DNA from 3 places in the Kitasatospora sp. NPDC087314 genome. Region 1 is predicted to be linked to each of the others. Evidence: riboswitches for the same ligand, from Rfam matches in the RefSeq annotation. Region 1 holds a riboswitch; each other region holds the start of a gene.

The links. A riboswitch is a leader RNA that binds a small molecule or an ion and turns the genes downstream of it on or off. The one in region 1 is predicted to bind cyclic di-AMP.
Region 2: linked by a shared signal. The riboswitch ahead of ACIO5E_RS04855 (hypothetical protein) and the one ahead of ACIO5E_RS02055 (NlpC/P60 family protein) in region 1 are both predicted to bind cyclic di-AMP.
Region 3: linked by a shared signal. The riboswitch ahead of ACIO5E_RS34340 (peptidoglycan DD-metalloendopeptidase family protein) and the one ahead of ACIO5E_RS02055 (NlpC/P60 family protein) in region 1 are both predicted to bind cyclic di-AMP.

The regions. Positions count from the first base shown of each region.
Region 1 is NZ_JBIUYE010000001.1:448,996-454,242, forward strand. It holds gene ACIO5E_RS02045 (NYN domain-containing protein) at 1-955, shown strand, start outside; gene ACIO5E_RS02050 (NlpC/P60 family protein) at 1,156-2,190, shown strand; cyclic di-AMP (ydaO/yuaA leader) riboswitch at 2,525-2,678, shown strand; gene ACIO5E_RS02055 (NlpC/P60 family protein) at 2,689-3,840, shown strand; gene ACIO5E_RS02060 (NlpC/P60 family protein) at 4,068-5,114, shown strand; gene ACIO5E_RS02065 (hypothetical protein) at 5,168-5,247, shown strand, end outside.
Region 2 is NZ_JBIUYE010000002.1:224,593-229,839, reverse strand. It holds gene ACIO5E_RS04870 (alpha/beta hydrolase) at 1-734, shown strand, start outside; gene ACIO5E_RS04865 (MoaF-related domain-containing protein) at 856-1,185, opposite strand; gene ACIO5E_RS04860 (esterase/lipase family protein) at 1,395-2,741, shown strand; cyclic di-AMP (ydaO/yuaA leader) riboswitch at 2,920-3,086, shown strand; gene ACIO5E_RS04855 (hypothetical protein) at 3,089-4,540, shown strand; gene ACIO5E_RS04850 (hypothetical protein) at 4,575-5,247, opposite strand, start outside.
Region 3 is NZ_JBIUYE010000019.1:157,495-162,741, forward strand. It holds gene ACIO5E_RS34335 (APC family permease) at 1-155, opposite strand, end outside; gene ACIO5E_RS34340 (peptidoglycan DD-metalloendopeptidase family protein) at 536-1,507, opposite strand; cyclic di-AMP (ydaO/yuaA leader) riboswitch at 1,510-1,691, opposite strand; gene ACIO5E_RS34345 (MFS transporter) at 2,004-3,536, shown strand; gene purB (adenylosuccinate lyase) at 3,568-5,007, opposite strand; gene ACIO5E_RS34355 (HelD family protein) at 5,117-5,247, shown strand, end outside.

The DNA.
Region 1 (5,247 bases):
GGAGGCCGAGCGGGCCGGTGCCGAGGGCGTGGCCGCCGAGGCCGCCCGGCTGGTGGAGAAGCTGCAGGCCGAGCTGGCCGAGCTGCGGGCGGCTGCCCGGGCGGACCTGGACCGGCAGCGTGCGGAGTCCGAGGACGTCCGCCGGGAGGCCGAGTCGCTGCGCAAGAAGGTGCGCTCGCTGGAGAGCGACACCCGCCGGGCGCAGGCCGAGACCCGGCGGCTGGCCGGGGAGCTGGAGGCCGCGAAGGCGCAGGCGGCGGCCGAGCGCGGCGCCGCGGAGACCGAGGCCCGGCGGTTGCGGCACCGGGTCGGGGAGCTGGAGACCGCCGCCGAGCAGGGCCGCCGGTCGGCCCGCGAGGGGCGCAGCGTCGAGGACATGCGGTTGCGGCTGCTGCTGGACACCGTGCTGCAGTCGGCACAGGGGCTGCAGCGGGAGCTGGCGCTGCCGGTCTCCCAGATCCGCCCGGCGGACCTGGTGGAGGCGGTGGTGCCGGGGTCGGCCTCGCCGCACGACGTGGCCCGGCGCGGCCTGGCCGACGACGATCCGGCGCTGCTGGACCAGCTGCTGGCGATCCCGCAGGTGCACCTGGTGGTGGACGGCTACAACGTGACCAAGACCGGCTATCCGGCGCTGCCGCTGGAGCAGCAGCGGATCCGGCTGCTGGGCGGGCTGGCGATGCTGGCCCAGCGCACCCAGGCGGAGGTCACCTGTGTGTTCGACGGGCAGGACCTGGACGTTCCGGTGATCATGGCGCCACCGCGCGGTGTGCGGGTACGGTTCAGCCGGACCGGGGAGACCGCGGACGAGCTGATCCGCCGTCTGGTGCGGGCCGAACCGCAGGGCCGGCCGGTGGTGGTGGTGTCCACCGACCGGGAGGTCGCGGAGGGCGTGCGGAAGGCGGGCGCGCGCCCCGTGGCCTCCGTTCTGCTGCTGAACCGGCTGGCCCGGCCCTGACCACTGCCCGGGCGGGATGACGCCTGGTCAGCGCCCTGTTTGCGAGGGTGTGCACATCCCGTGAATTCAGCGGGGGAAATGGAGTTCACGCCTTCGGGGGAGTGGCAAAACGCGTAGATCTTCACTAGGGTCTGGCGTCAAACCTATTTTCCGGATTCTCACCTGATCGGGTGAGGCCGATGGAAGAAGGAGCAGTTCCCTTGGCCTCCCACCGCCGTCCCAAGCAGCCGAGCCGCGCGCGGGTCTCCGTGCTCACTGCCGCCGCTGCGACTGCGGTCGCACTCTCCGCACAGGTCGCCGCGCACGCCGCGCCCCAGCCGAACAAGAGCGACGTCAAGGCGCAGATCGACCAGCTCCAGCAGGACCAGGAGCAGGCGGCTGAGAAGTACAACGGCGCCAAGGAGCGGGCCGACCAGCTCCGCAAGCAGGCCGACCAGCTGCAGGACCAGGTGGCCCGCAGCCAGGACCAGATGACCCGGCTCCAGACCGGCCTGGCCGGTGTGGCGGGCGAGCAGTACCGCACCGGCGGGATCGACCCGTCCGTCCAGCTGATGCTCTCCTCCGACCCGTCCGGTTACCTGGAGAAGGCCTCCACCGTCCAGCAGGCCAGCACCAGTGAGACCGAGGCGCTCAAGGGTCTGCTGGACCAGCAGCGCCGGCTGGACCAGGAGAAGGCCGAGGCCGCCGCCGTCCTGGCCTCACTCGACTCCACCACCAAGGACCTGAACCAGGCCAAGTCGGACGTCAACCAGAAGCTCAAGGCAGCTCAGGACCTGCTGAACTCGCTCAGCGCCTCGGACCGCGCCGCGCTGCGCGCCCAGCAGACGCAGGACGACCGGGCCTCGCGCGGCAGCGAGCGCACCGACCTCGGCAGCCTCCCGCAGGCCGGTGGCTACGCGGGCGTGGCCGTCGCCAAGGCGATGAGCAAGCAGGGCTCGCCGTACGTGTGGGGCGCCACCGGCTCGACCACCTTCGACTGCTCGGGCCTGATGGTCTGGGCGTACGGCCAGGCCGGCATCTCGCTGCCGCGCACCTCGCAGGAGCAGGGCAACGTCGGCACCCGGGTCACGCTGGACCAGGCCCAGCCGGGCGACCTGGTCATCTACGGCCCCGACCGGCACCACGTCGCGATGTACATCGGCAACGGCATGGTGGTGCACGCGCCGCACACCGGCGACGTGGTGAAGGTGATGAAGGCCGACGCGATGCCGATCAACACGATCCGCCGGGTCTGACGGCCCGACACGCCCGCCGGCCCCGTCCGGGCCTGTGATCCGCGCCACCCTCCGACCGGGGGGTGGCGTTCGGTTTTGCCCGCCGGGCGACCACATCGTGAAAGCCGATCAGCTTTGCGTGTGGCGGTGATCACCATCTGTCATATTCACAGAAGAACTTTGGTCTTCTTCCGTCTTTTTTCTGACAAGGATTTGAACGGATCACGGTTCAGTTACTAGGGTCATGCTTCGAACCACCGCACTGTCGATCGCCCAGCCGGGGTGGCGGCGGTGGTTTCCGTCGAGTTCGCGACGCAGCGGGGCGGGCCGAGTGCCTGCCCGACGGGGAGCCCAGCAGTCGGGGGCGCTGTCGAGCGGAGCCGGGGAACCACGTTCCTCCGGGGTGAATCGGCGCCAGGTCGGCCGGTGGAACGGCCGTGAGGCGTCGTAGGGCATGCTTCCGGCCCGAACCCGTCAGCTCACCCGGTAGGCGGCCGTAGGAAGAAGGAGTCCGCCTTCGTGGCGTCCCATCGTCGTCCCAAGCCCGCCGGCCGCGCCCGGGTGTCGATCCTGACCGGTGTCGCCGCCGCAGCCGTCGCGCTGTCCGCGCAGTCCGGCGCTCACGCCGACCCGCAGCCGACCAAGGACCAGGTCAAGGAGCAGGTCGACCAGCTCAACGAGCAGGCCGAACAGGCGTCGGAGAAGTACAACGCCGCGCAGGAGAAGCAGCAGGAGCTGCAGAAGCAGGTCACCGGCCTGCAGGACCAGGTGGCGCGGCAGCAGGCGCAGGTGACCGACCTGCAGGGCGGCCTGGCCGAGATCGCCGGCGAGCAGTACCGCAACGGCGGTATATCCCAGACCGTCCAGCTGATGTTCTCCGCCAGCCCGGACAACTTCCTGAGCCAGGCCGACACCCTGAACCAGGCCGGTGGCACCCAGAAGGGCCAGCTCAAGCAGCTCCAGGACGAGCAGCGCAAGCTCGACCAGGTGCGCTCCGAGGCCCAGGGCAAGCTCGCCGAGATGGAGACCACCACTCAGCAGCTGAAGTCGGCCAAGGACGAGGTCCAGGGCAAGCTCAAGGCCGCGCAGGACCTCCTCAACACCCTGACCGAGCAGGAGCGCCAGGCGCTGCGCGCGGCCGAGGAGAAGGCCGCCGCCGAGGCCAAAGCCAAGGCCGACGCCGCCGCGAAGGCCGCTCAGCAGGCCGCCGCTCAGCAGGCCGCCGCCCAGCAGGGCGCCGACCGCTCCTCCCGCGACAGCAGCCGCACCGACCCGAGCGCCCAGGTGTCCGCGCCGGCCCCCAAGCCGACCGCCGGCAGCTCGCGCGGTGCCGCCGCGCTGTCCATCGCCGCCTCCAAGATCGGCAGCCCGTACGTGTACGGCGCCTCCGGTCCGGGCTCCTTCGACTGCTCCGGCCTGATGGTGTGGGCGTTCAACCAGGTCGACGTGTCGCTGCCGCGCACCTCGCAGGAGCAGGCCCACGCCGGCACCCGGATCGGTACGGACCTCTCCCAGGCCCAGCCCGGCGACCTGCTGATCTTCTTCGGCGACGCCCACCACGTGGGGATCTACGCCGGCAACGGCCAGGTGCTGCACGCCCCCAAGCCGGGCGCGTCGGTGCGCTACGAGGCGGTCTCCAACATGCCGCTGACCTCCATCGTGCGGGTCTGATCCCCGCTCAGGTCCTGACGGGCCCGGCCTTCCACCACGGAAGGCCGGGCCTGCGGCTTTTCCGGCGACTCGGGCTGGTGTCCGATTACTGGTCAAATATTCGAGTTGGGAGGGGTTTGGACTCGGTTGCCCGGACTCGCTAACGTCTGCCACCGGACTCCCGCTTCGAGGGCCGCCCCTTTGGTGCGGCGGCGGGGCCGCACCGCAGGATTGGAGCCGCTGCCGCCATGCCCGTGCACCGCCGTTCCCAACTGCTCGCCCGTGCGCTGGTGCTGACCGCGGCCGCCGCCGCCGCCCTCGGCGTGACGGCGGGCGGCAGCGCCCAGGCGGCCCCCGGCACGCCGGACACGCCCACCCACAAGGACGTCAGGGCGCAGGTGGAGCAGCTCTACGACGAGGCCGAGCAGGCGTCGGAGAAGTACAACGCCGCGCAGGACGCCCAGCAGCGCCTCCAGGGCGAGACCACCGTCCTGCAGGGCGAGGTCGCCGCCGCCCAGGACCAGCTCAACCAGCTGCGCGGCGACCTCGCCACCGTGGCCGGCGCCGAGTACCGCGGGGGCGGTATGGCCCAGACCGTCCAGCTGATGCTCTCCACCGACCCGGAGGGCTACCTGAACCGGGCCCGCACCCTCGGCCAGGCCGCCGAGCGGCAGCAGGAGACCCTGCACGAACTGGTCACCCGCCAGCGCCGGCTCGACCAGCGCCGCACCGAGACCTCCGGCAAGCTCGCCGACCTGGAACAGGCCCGCCGCTCGCTCGCCGACAGCAAGCAGCAGATCCAGCAGCGGCTGGCCACGGCGCAGCGGCTGCTCAACAGCCTGGGCGCCGCCGAGCGGACCCGGCTGGCCGTCCAGGACGCCCAGGACGCCGAGCGGCGCGCCACCCGCGGCACCGACCGGCTGGACCTCGGCTCCGCCCCGCCCGCCTCCGAGCGCGGGGCGGCCGCGCTGGCCGCCGCGGTGAGGATGATCGGCTCGCCCTACGTCTACGGATCCACCGGGCCCCGCGCCTTCGACTGCTCCGGTCTGATGTACTACAGCTGGCGGCAGGCCGGAGTGACCCTGCCGCGCACCTCGCAGGCCCAGGCGTACGCCGGTCAGCGGGTCAGCCTCTCCGAAGCGCGGCCGGGAGACCTGGTGATCTTCTACCGGGACATGCACCACGTCGGCATGTACGCCGGCGGCGGGGTGATCGTGCACGCCCCCTACCCGGGTGCCAAGGTCCGCTACGAGAGCGTCAACACGATGCCGGTCACGGGGGTGGTCCGGCTCTGAGCCCGACGCCGTCCGACCCCGACGGCCCCCGGCCGATATGCGGGGACCGCCGCGTGCTGTCCCGGCGCGGTGCGCTGCTGCTCGCGGCCGGTGGGCTGGCCCAGTTGTCGCTGCCGCCGGCCGCCCCCGCGGC
Region 2 (5,247 bases), on a different contig from region 1:
ACGTCTACCTGCCGCCGCAGTACTTCCAACCGGAGTACGCACAGCGGCAGTTCCCGGCGGTGATCGTCAGCACCGGCTTCCCCGGGCTCGCCGAGAACCTGATCACGCGGTTCAACTACCCGGGCGCGGCGCTCAAGCTGCTCCAGGAGGGGAAGATGCAGCCGACCGTCATGGTCATGGTGCGCCCCTCGCCGGCCCTGCCGCAGGACACCGAGTGCGAGGACATCCCGGGCGGCGCGCAGTCCGACACGTACTTCACCAAGGACGTCCCCGCGGCGATCCAGGCGAGCTTCCGGGTCTCGTCCGACCCGCAGGCCTGGGCCTTCATGGGCAACTCGACCGGCGGCTACTGCGCCCTCAAGTTGGCCATGCGCCACCCGGACGTCTTCCCGACCGCCGTCGCGCTCTCCGCCTACTACGACGCCGCCGACGACCCGACCACGGGCGACCTGTTCGGCGGCAGCAAGCAGCGCCGCGACGAGGCCAACCTGATGTGGCGGCTGAAGAACCTGCCGCAGCCGAAGGTGTCCGTGCTGCTGGCCGGTACCAAGAAGGGCGACGGCAACTACCGGCACGACACCGAGGCCTTCGTCGACGCGGTGCAGGCCCCGATGAAGGTCTCCTACAGCATGCTGGAGAACGGCGGCCACAACTTCGAGACCTGGAGCGCCCTGCTGCCGTCCTCGCTGGAGTGGCTGTCCCAGCACCTCAAGGTGCCGAACCAGACCGTCTGAACAGACCCGAGCCGTTCCAGCGGCCCCGGCGGACCCAGTGGATCTGGCGGATCCGAGCGGATCAACGGGCAGACAAGGCCGACAGCGGGGGACCAGCCCCGGGGCGCGGGAGCGGCGAGGCTCAGACCACCCGCTCCAGCGTCCCGGTGTGCAACTCGCCGACCCGGCCGCCCTCGCCCTCGTACGTCCAGAAGGCGCGCACCGTCAGCCGGCCGAGGTCCATGACGTGGCTGACGGTGATCCCGCTCTGCTCCGTCCAGCTGATGAAGTAGATCTCCGGCGCCACCTCGGCGACGTGCAGCAGCACGTCCTCCCACTGGCCCGCCGACTCGCCGAGACCCTCCCAGCGCAGCCGCCGGCCGTCGGCCGAGTAGGTATTGCGGAAGGCCGCGCCGTTGTCGGCCCGGAAGAGGTAGGTGCGGCCGGCGAAGGCGGGCAGGGGCGCGGTCATGGTGGGGCGGTACCTCGTTTCCGTGAGGCCGTGCACGGCGGTCTTGTGCACTGCGGAAGATGTCGGACCTCCAATTTATCCGACCCGGTGAGCCGAGCGGGCGCGCCCGTGGGCAGTGCGCCACGGCACCGGCCGCCACCGTGCCGGCCTCCGGGGTGTGTGACCGGCATCTGGGCGCCCGCCGCGGGCCGGTCCTACCGTCCACCCCCATGAGACGCACCCCCACGAGCGCCACCCCCACGAGACCCGGCACCCCGCGCCGCACCCCCACCGCGCTGTCCGCCGTCCTGCTCACCCTCGCCGCCCTCCTGCTCGGCACCCCCACCACCGCCCAAGCGGCCGCCACCGCGCGAGCCGTTACCGCGCAGACCGCCGCCGCCCAAGCCGCCGCCGCCCCCCTCGCCCTGGAAGCCACCTTCCCCGCCCCCGGAAACGGGTGGGCCAAGGTCGAGCGCTACCTCGACACCACCCCCGGCTTCCGCGCCGAGCAGTACCCGGCCGACGGTCGCGGCGACCAGGACGGCGCCCGCCGGACGTACTTCGGCGGCACCGGCGAGCCCTACTCCGGCCGCTTCCTGCTGTACTCCGCGACCGGCTGGGACACCGGCGGCCGCCAGACCCCCGTCCTGCTGGTCCACGGCGCCAACGACAACGCCGACCGCGCCTGGGCGAACCCGGCCGAGAGCGGCACCTGCGGTGCCTCCGCCTGCCCGTCCACCGGCCTGGCCCAGTACCTCGCCGGCACCGGCCACCGGGTGTTCGCCATCGGCTTCGCCCACAAACAGGGCGACAACCTGCTCCAGGCGCAGACCGTCGGCGACGCCGTCGCGCTGATCCAGGCCCGGCTCGGGGTCTCCCAGGTGGACGTGGTGGCGTGGAGCAAGGGCGAGGTCGCCGCCCGGGCGTACGTGTCCTCGGTGCGCCCGTCGTGGGGGAGGGCGTACGCGGGCGACGTGCGCCGCCTGATCACCCTAGGCGGGCCGAACGGCGGGCTCGACTACGTGTACGCGCACGGCTGGTCCTTCGACCTGGCCGCCTGGCCGGCCTGCGGCGGCACCGCCAACGCGCCGTCCCCGCACCTGTACATGACCTGCTACGGCACGTACACCGCGCAGCCCTGCCTCGGCGTGTTGCCCACCGGCGGCTACGACTGCTACCCGGGACAGCGTCAGCTGCTCGCCCGCTGGGACGGCCGGTACGGGGTGGACGGTACCTCCCAGGACTGGTGGACCACCTACTACGGCGGCCAGGGCTTCTACACCTCCGGCCAGGGCATCCAGGCGGCGATCGACGCCGGGTCGCTGATCGCGCCGCTGCAGCAGGCCGGAGTGCCGGCGTCGGTGCGCACCTACCTGCTCGCGGGCGGGTCGGCCGACATCCCGGGCGTGCTCAACGAGAACCGGGGGCCCAGCGACGGCATCGTGTTCACCGCGAGCGCCCTGGACACCACCGGTGTCGCGACGATCGGCGGCACCCGGCTGCTCGCCGGTCTCAACCACCTGGAACTCGCCTGGGCGCCGGAGGCCGAGAGCCAGGTCGACGGCTGGCTCGACTGATCCCTTGATCGACCCCAACTGATCCACCACACAGCGTCGTTGATCGACACCACTGTGAGCTGTGCGACAACCGGCCCGGCCGGGTTGTCCGTTCACGGACGGTTTGCCTAGCCTGCAACGGTCGTCCGCTCTCGCGGACTCCACCGCCGGGACGCCGAGTCCTGTCCACCCGCCGGTCGGCAATCGAGCACCACGGCGGACGGGAGCGGGGGAACCAAGGTCAGCGCCCGGCCCGTACGCTCCCGCGTGCGGGCCGTGGCTAGGGGTGAAGCCGCTTCCACCGGCGGCCGGGCCACCTCGGCCCGAATCCGACAGCTCACCTCGCAGGCGTCGCAGAGGACACTCCCATGCACCAGCCTGCCCGTCGCCGCGCGCCGCGTCACGCCCGTCCCTCCCACCGGGGCCGCAGCGCCGCCCTCGCCGCCACCGGAGCGTTCGCCATCACCGGCGCCGGACTGTTCGGCCTGCCGGCCGTCGCCGGTGCCCAGGCCGCCGCCGCTCCGACCGTCACCCAGGATCGGCTGGCCCCGGCGACCATGGTCGCGAACAAGGCCACCACCGCCTCGCTGACCCTGCGCTCCTCGGCCTGCTTCACCGCGAAGACCGTCGGCGTGGGCGTCCGAGACGCGTCCGGCGCCAACCTCGACTTCCCCGGCAACGCCTCCAACGCGCGGATCTGCCCGAGCGGCCTGAACTTCACCAGCGGCGCGCGCACCCTGCCGGCCGGGACGTACACCCGGTTCGGCTTCTGGCAGGACCTCGGCGGGGCCTGGCACAACCTGCCCTCGCAGCAGCTCGTGGTATCCGACGCCCCGGCGCCGACCCCGACCCCGGCCCCGACCCCGGCCCCGGCCCCGGTTCCGACTGCGACCGCCACCCCGAAGCCGACCTCAACTCCGACCCCGGCTCCGACCGCGACCGCGACCGCCACCCCGAAGCCGACCTCAACTCCGACCCCGGCTCCGACCCCGACTGTGACCGCCACCCCGAAGCCGACCCCGACCCCGACCCCGGCTCCGACCGCGACCGCTACTCCGACCCCGAAGCCCTCCCCGACGAGCAGCCCGAGCGCCACGGCCAGTCCGTCGCCGAGCACCCCGGGCTCCCCGGTCGCCGGCAAGTCGCTGACCTGGTCCGACGAGTTCAACGGCCCGATCAGCTGGGGTTCGCGCTGGGTCGGCGACAAGACCAGCTCGTACAAGTACGGCAACCACAACCCGGACGACAACAAGCTCGACTGGCTGAACAAGAACAACGTCAGCGTCGCGAACGGGGTCGCCACCTTCACCGCCGCGCCGAGCGGCAGCACGTTGGAGAACGGCAAGCAGGCCTGGAACACCGGCTTCCTGACCACCGAGGGCTCCAGCGAGGGCTTCCAGGTCAAGACCGGCGACTACGCCGAGACCCGGGTCAAGCTGCCGTCCGGCTCCGGCGCCTGGCCGGCCCTCTGGACCTGGAAGAACGGCAACGGGGAGGTCGACTCCTTCGAGTACCACCCCGACAACCCGAACCTGCTGGAGCTGACCAACCACGTCAACCCCGGCAACCCCAAGTACTACGCCGATGCGAGCGCGATCGCGAAGGACCAGTGGGTGACCATCGGGACGTACTACGGTGCCACCTCGGTGGACTGGTACGTCAACGGCGTCAAGGTCTTCTCGGACGGCAAGGGCGTCGGCGCCAACTGGTCGGCGTACCTGATCCTCAACCTGTCGGTCGGCGCGGGGCAGTACCACCCCGCGCCGCAGGGGACCGCCCCGATCACCTTCGCCGCCGACTACGTCCGCGTGTACCGGTAACCACCGCGTACCGGTGACCGCCGGCCGGGCCCGGTCAGGAACCGGCAGCCGTCTCGACCACCGTGAGGTCGAACGGCTGCCGGTTGTTGCCCTTGCTCCGATCGTCCGGGCTGTGCACCGCGACCGCGCCGCCACCGAGCCGGCCGACCGGCAGGCCCGGGTCCAGCCGGACCGGCACGAGCGCGGTCGCGGTGCGCAGCGGGGGCAGTCCGGGCCCGAAGACGCACCGCACCTCGCGGCCATCCCGCAGCACCTCGCAGTCGGACGGGAAGTACGGGCCCTCCGGCGTCACCCCGTTCGGCAGCGTGACCAGAACCGTGAACGGCGAGGCGGTGGTGTCCGGGCCGCCGTTGGCCACCAACGCGTGGACGGTGGTGGTGCCGCCGGGCGGCGCGGCGTCCGGGTCCATCCGGACCACTTTCAGGTCGGAGTGCGACGGCGTGGCGGCGACGCTGACGTCCACCGACGGCCGCGGCTCGGGCCGCCGCAGCGCCCAGGACGGGCCGGCGGCCAGCGTCGCCACCGCGCAACCCGCCGCCACGGCCGCGACGAACCAGGCCCCGCCGAACCCCCGGCGCGCCGGTTCCCCGTACGTCGAGTCCCCGTACGTCGAGTCCCCGTACACCGAACTGCCGAGCGCCGCGTGGCCGCGACCGGATTCCCCGTAGCCCCAGTCCCCGCAGGCGCCGACCCGGAAGCCGCCGTCC
Region 3 (5,247 bases), on a different contig from region 1:
ACGATCGGCAGGTTGCCGGTCATCGCGGTGATCGGGGCGGCGGTGGCGATCGCCATGAACACCACGCCCACCAGGCCGACCGAGTCCGCCTTCAACCGGTCGACCCCGCCTCCCCCGGTCTGCCCGTCGACCGTTTCCCCGCTCCGGACGGCCATCCGTCCTCCTCCGTGCGCCATGGCTCCACCGCCCGCCGAACCGCCGGGCGCCGACTGCCCGACAGCATCGGGGCGCGGCGAGAGCCCTCGCAAGAACAGATCGTCGGACCGGTCGCGGGCAGGTTGACGCCCTGTTCGGTTCCACTCACCCGCGCTCGAACGAGCCCGCCCGGAAAGGGCATTGGCCGAGAAAAGCATCGGCCGGAAAAGGCGATGGCCGGCCCGGCACACGAGGGAGGTCTCGTGCGCCGGGCCGGCCTGGGCGTGTCCCGCGCCCATGTCCGCCGCTGCGGCGATCACCCGGTCGAGCGGTCACCCGACATGACCATTCCGGGAGGTCGTTCCGCCCGTAGCAGCGGTGGCTTCTCAAGCGGTACGGGTCAGAGCGCGACGCCGTGGGCCCGCAGGTAGGTGACCGGGTTGATGTCCGAGCCGTACTCCGAGCCGTTGCGGATCTCGAAGTGCAGGTGCGGGCCGGTCACGTTGCCGGTCGCGCCGGAGAGGCCGATCTGCTGGCCGGCGGTGACGGTCTGACCGATCTTCACACCGATCGAGGAGAGGTGCGCGTACTCGGCGTAGTGGCCGTCGGAGAGCTTGATCTCGACCTCGTTGCCGTAGGCGCCGCCGTTGCCGGCCTTCACCACGACACCGTTGGCGACGGCGCGCAGCGGGGTGCCGGTGGAGGCCACGAAGTCCTGGCCGGTGTGGTGGCCGGAGGCCCACATCGAGCCGGCCACGCCGTAGGCGGTGCCCAGCTTCGGGTTGGCCAGCGGCGCGACGAAGCCGGACGTGGCGGCGGCTACCGGGGTGGCGGTGACCGCGGCGACCGGCGCGGCGGTCTGCACCTGGGTCTGGAGCTGGGCGGACGGCTTCGCGGCCTCGGTCCGGACCTCCAGCTGGGCCTTCGGCTTGGCGGCGGTGTCCGAGGCGGCCGGAGCGGCCGGCTTGGCCGGGGCGGCGTCCGAGGACGGCGCGGCAGCGGTGGCCTGGCCGGCGATCGCGAGCTGCTGGCCCGGGAAGATCAGGTTCGGGTTGCCACCGACGACCGAGCGGTTGTGCGCGTACAGCGCCTCCCAGCCACCGTCGACGTGCTTGGCGTCGGCGATCTTCGACAGGGTGTCGCCGCTGACGACGCGGTAGCTCTCCTGCGCGGGGGCCTGGGCGGCGGGAGCGGAGGCGGGAGCGGCACTGGTCGAGGTGGTGCTCTGCGCGACCGGGGCGGCCGGGACGGTGTAGGCCTGGGCGCTCATCGCGGTGACGAGCGGGAGGGCGAAGGAGGCACCGGTGACGGCGGTGGCGATGCCGATGCGGACGGCGCGGGGCAGGGCGATACGACGAGCCTGAGCAGGCATGGGATTTTCCTCTCCGACGCCTGCGAGGTGAGCTGTCGGGTTCGGGCTGGAGTTGCCCGGCCGCATGCGCGGCTTCACCCCTAGCCGGCCCTGGATCCGGTCACGCGAGAGCGTGCCGTTCCGGTCCGGCGACTTACCTGTGGGTCCCCCGCTCCTGCCGTACAGAGTTCAGTTCGAACCACCGGGCAGCGGCAGGACTCGGCGTTCCGCCCGGAGGATCCGTCCGGACTGGCCGGGCGGTCGCTGAACTAAAACCCATCCATTCGAGTGAAGCAATGTCGATCACTTGAACCGGCAACCACTGCGCGGACCATGGTGACCCTCCGAATGATCCGCCGCACTGTACGTGCACAATCCATTCACCCGGCGCCACTGATCCACGACGCTGCGCCCATCCCGCCAGCACAGCGCACCCGGCCGCTCACGCACCGCCCACCGTCAACACACCCCCCGGTGACCCTTGTCACGTACACCCCACTGGGCGCAGGATCAGGCCGTGACCACCTCTGAGTCCGGCATCCTGCGTCTGGGCACCGCGCAAGGCCGCTGGGTACTTCTGGCGACGGTGCTCGGCTCCAGCATGGCGCTGCTCGACGGCACCGTGGTGAACGTCGCGCTGCCCCGGATCGGCGCCGATCTCGGCGCCACGCTCGCCTCCCTGCAGTGGACGCTGAACGCGTACCTGCTCACCCTGGCCGGGCTGATCCTGCTCGGCGGCGCGCTCGGGGACCGGTACGGCCGGCGCCGGGTGTTCCTGATCGGCGTGGTCTGGTTCGCCGCCGCCTCCGCGGCCTGCGCCGCCGCCCCGGACATCCAGGTGCTGATCGCCGCCCGCGCCGTCCAGGGCGTCGGCGGGGCGCTGCTCACCCCCGGTTCGCTCGCCATGCTGCAGGCCGTCTTCCACCCGGACGACCGCTCGGCGGCGGTGGGTCTGTGGTCGGGCCTCGGCGGGGTGGCGGCCGCGGTCGGCCCCTTCGTCGGCGGCTGGCTGGTGGACGGCCCGGGCTGGCGGTGGATCTTCCTGCTGAACCTGCCGCTCGCGGCCGCCGTGGTCGCGGTCACCTCCCGCTTCGTCCCCGAGAGCCGGGACGAGAGCGCCGTCGGCCACTTCGACGTCCTCGGCGCGCTGCTCGCCGCGCTCGCCCTCGGGGCGATCACCTACGCGCTCACCGCCGCCGGGGAGGGACTGTCCCCCGCCGTCTGGGTCAGCGGCGCCCTCGGCCTGCTGTTCGGCGCGGCCTTCCTCGCGGTCGAGCGCCGCACCGCCGAGCCGATGCTGCCGCTCGGCCTCTTCTCCTCCCGGCTGTTCACCGCCGTGAACCTGGTCACCCTGTGCGTCTACGCGGCGTTCAGCGGGGTGTTCTTCCTGCTGGTGGTGCAGCTGCAGATCGTCGCGGGCTTCTCCCCGCTGGTCTCCGGCCTCGCGCTGGTCCCGATCACCGTGCTGATGCTGACGCTGTCGGCGCGCGCCGGGCGGCTCGGCAAGCGGATCGGCCCCCGGATCCCGCTCACCGTCGGCCCGCTGCTGTGCGCCGCCGGGGTGCTGCTGATGCTGCGCACCGGCCCCCACTCCTCCTACTGGGCGGACGTGCTGCCCGCCGTCGCGGTGATGGGCTGCGGGATGGTGCTGCTGGTCGCGCCGCTGACCGCGACGGTGCTGGCCGCCGTCGAGGTCCGGCACGCGGGCATCGCCAGCGGCGTCAACAACGCCGCCGCCCGCGCCGCCGGGCTGCTCGCGGTCGCCGCCCTGCCCGCGTTCGCCGGGCTGAGCGGCGACGCCTACCGGGTGCCGTCCGCGGTGGACTCCGCCTTCCACACCGCGATGCTGATCTGCGCCGGGCTGCTGGTCACCGGCGGGCTGACCGCCTTCGCCACCGTCCGCGGCAACGTCCTCGCGCCGGCGGACCACCCCGTCGCCGAGCCGGACTGCCAGTGGAACTGCGGCACCACCCCGCCGCTCGACCCGGGCCACGTGCCCACGGAAGAGGGCCCCGCCACCGGATCGGCGGCAGGGCCCTCGGCCGGCTGAAGCACCGGCTGGAGTACTGACTGAAATACCGTCAGAGAATGTCGCCCGGCGCGTACTTGGCAGCCTCCGGGTAGGCGGCCGCGACGGTCTCCACCTGGCGGACCACCTCGGCGACCTGGGCACCGGCCGCGCCGGTGAAGGACAGCCGGTCGGCCAGCAGCGCGTCCAGCGCGGCCCGGTCCAGCGGGATCCGCTCGTCGGCGGCCAGCCGGTCCAGCAGCTCGTTCTCCCGGGCGCCCGCACGCATCGCCAGCGCGGAGGCGACGGCGTGCTCCTTGATGACCTCGTGCCCGGTCTCCCGGCCGACGCCCGCGCGCACCGCGCCCATCAGCACCTTGGTGGTGGCGAGGAACGGCAGGTAACGGTCCAGCTCGGCCTCGACCACGGCGGGGAAGGCGCCGAACTCGTCGAGGACGGTCAGGAAGGTCTCCAGCAGGCCGTCGAAGGCGAAGAAGGCGTCCGGCAGCGCGACCCGGCGCACCACCGAGCAGGAGACGTCACCCTCGTTCCACTGGTCGCCGGCCAGCTCGCCGGTCATCGAGGCGTAACCGCGCAGGATGACGGCCAGGCCGTTGACGCGCTCGCAGGAGCGGGTGTTCATCTTGTGCGGCATCGCCGAGGAGCCGACCTGGCCCTCCTTGAAGCCCTCCGTGACCAGCTCGTGGCCGGCCATCAGGCGGATGGTCTTGGCCAGGCTGGACGGCGCGGCGGCCAGCTGGACGAGGGCGGTGAGCACCTCGAAGTCCAGCGAGCGCGGGTAGACCTGGCCGACGCTGGTCAGCACGTTCTCGAAGCCGAGGTGCCCGGCGACCCGGCGCTCCAGCTCGGCGAGCTTGTCGGTGTCGCCGCCGAGCAGGTCCAGCATGTCCTGGGCGGTGCCGACCGGGCCCTTGATCCCGCGCAGCGGGTAGCGGGCGATCAGCTCCTCCAGACGGCGGAAGGCGACCAGCAGCTCGTCGGTGATCGACGCGAAGCGCTTGCCCAGGGTGGTGGCCTGCGCGGCCACGTTGTGCGAGCGGCCGGCCATGACCAGCTCGGAGTGCTGGGCGGCCAGGCTGGCCAGTCGGACCAGCACGGCCACCGTACGGTCGCGCACGTGCTCCAGCGACTGACGGATCTGCAGCTGCTCGACGTTCTCGGTCAGATCCCGGGAGGTCATGCCCTTGTGGATCTGCTCGTGGCCGGCGAGTTCGCTGAACTCCTCGATCCGGGCCTTCACGTCGTGGCGGGTGACCCGCTCACGGGCGGCGATCGAGCCGAGGTCGACCTGGTCGATCACCCGCTCGTAGTCGGCGACGGCGTTCGCCGGCACCTCGACACCGAGGTCCTGCTGGGCCTTCAGGACGGCGAGCCACAGGTGGCGCTCGAGGACCACCTTGTGCTCGGGGGACCACAGCTGGGCCAGGGTCGCCGAGGCGTACCGGGAGGCCAGGACATTGGGGATCTGGGGCTTCGCGCTCACGCTTCGCAAGCCTAACAGCCGAGGTCAGCCGGAACGTCGGCGCATCGGGTAGGCTGGGTCAATTGAGCGTCCGTCAGGTGACGCTCGACAAACTTCTCGCCGCAAGGATACCACGCCGATGCACGGAATTCCAGCGGAACCGCCCCTCGCCGAGGCGCTGCGCGCCGAACAGGCCCACCTCACCCGGCTCTACGCCCGGTTGGACAGCACCCGCGCGCAGGCCCGCCGCGCCCGTGACGGCGCCCTCGA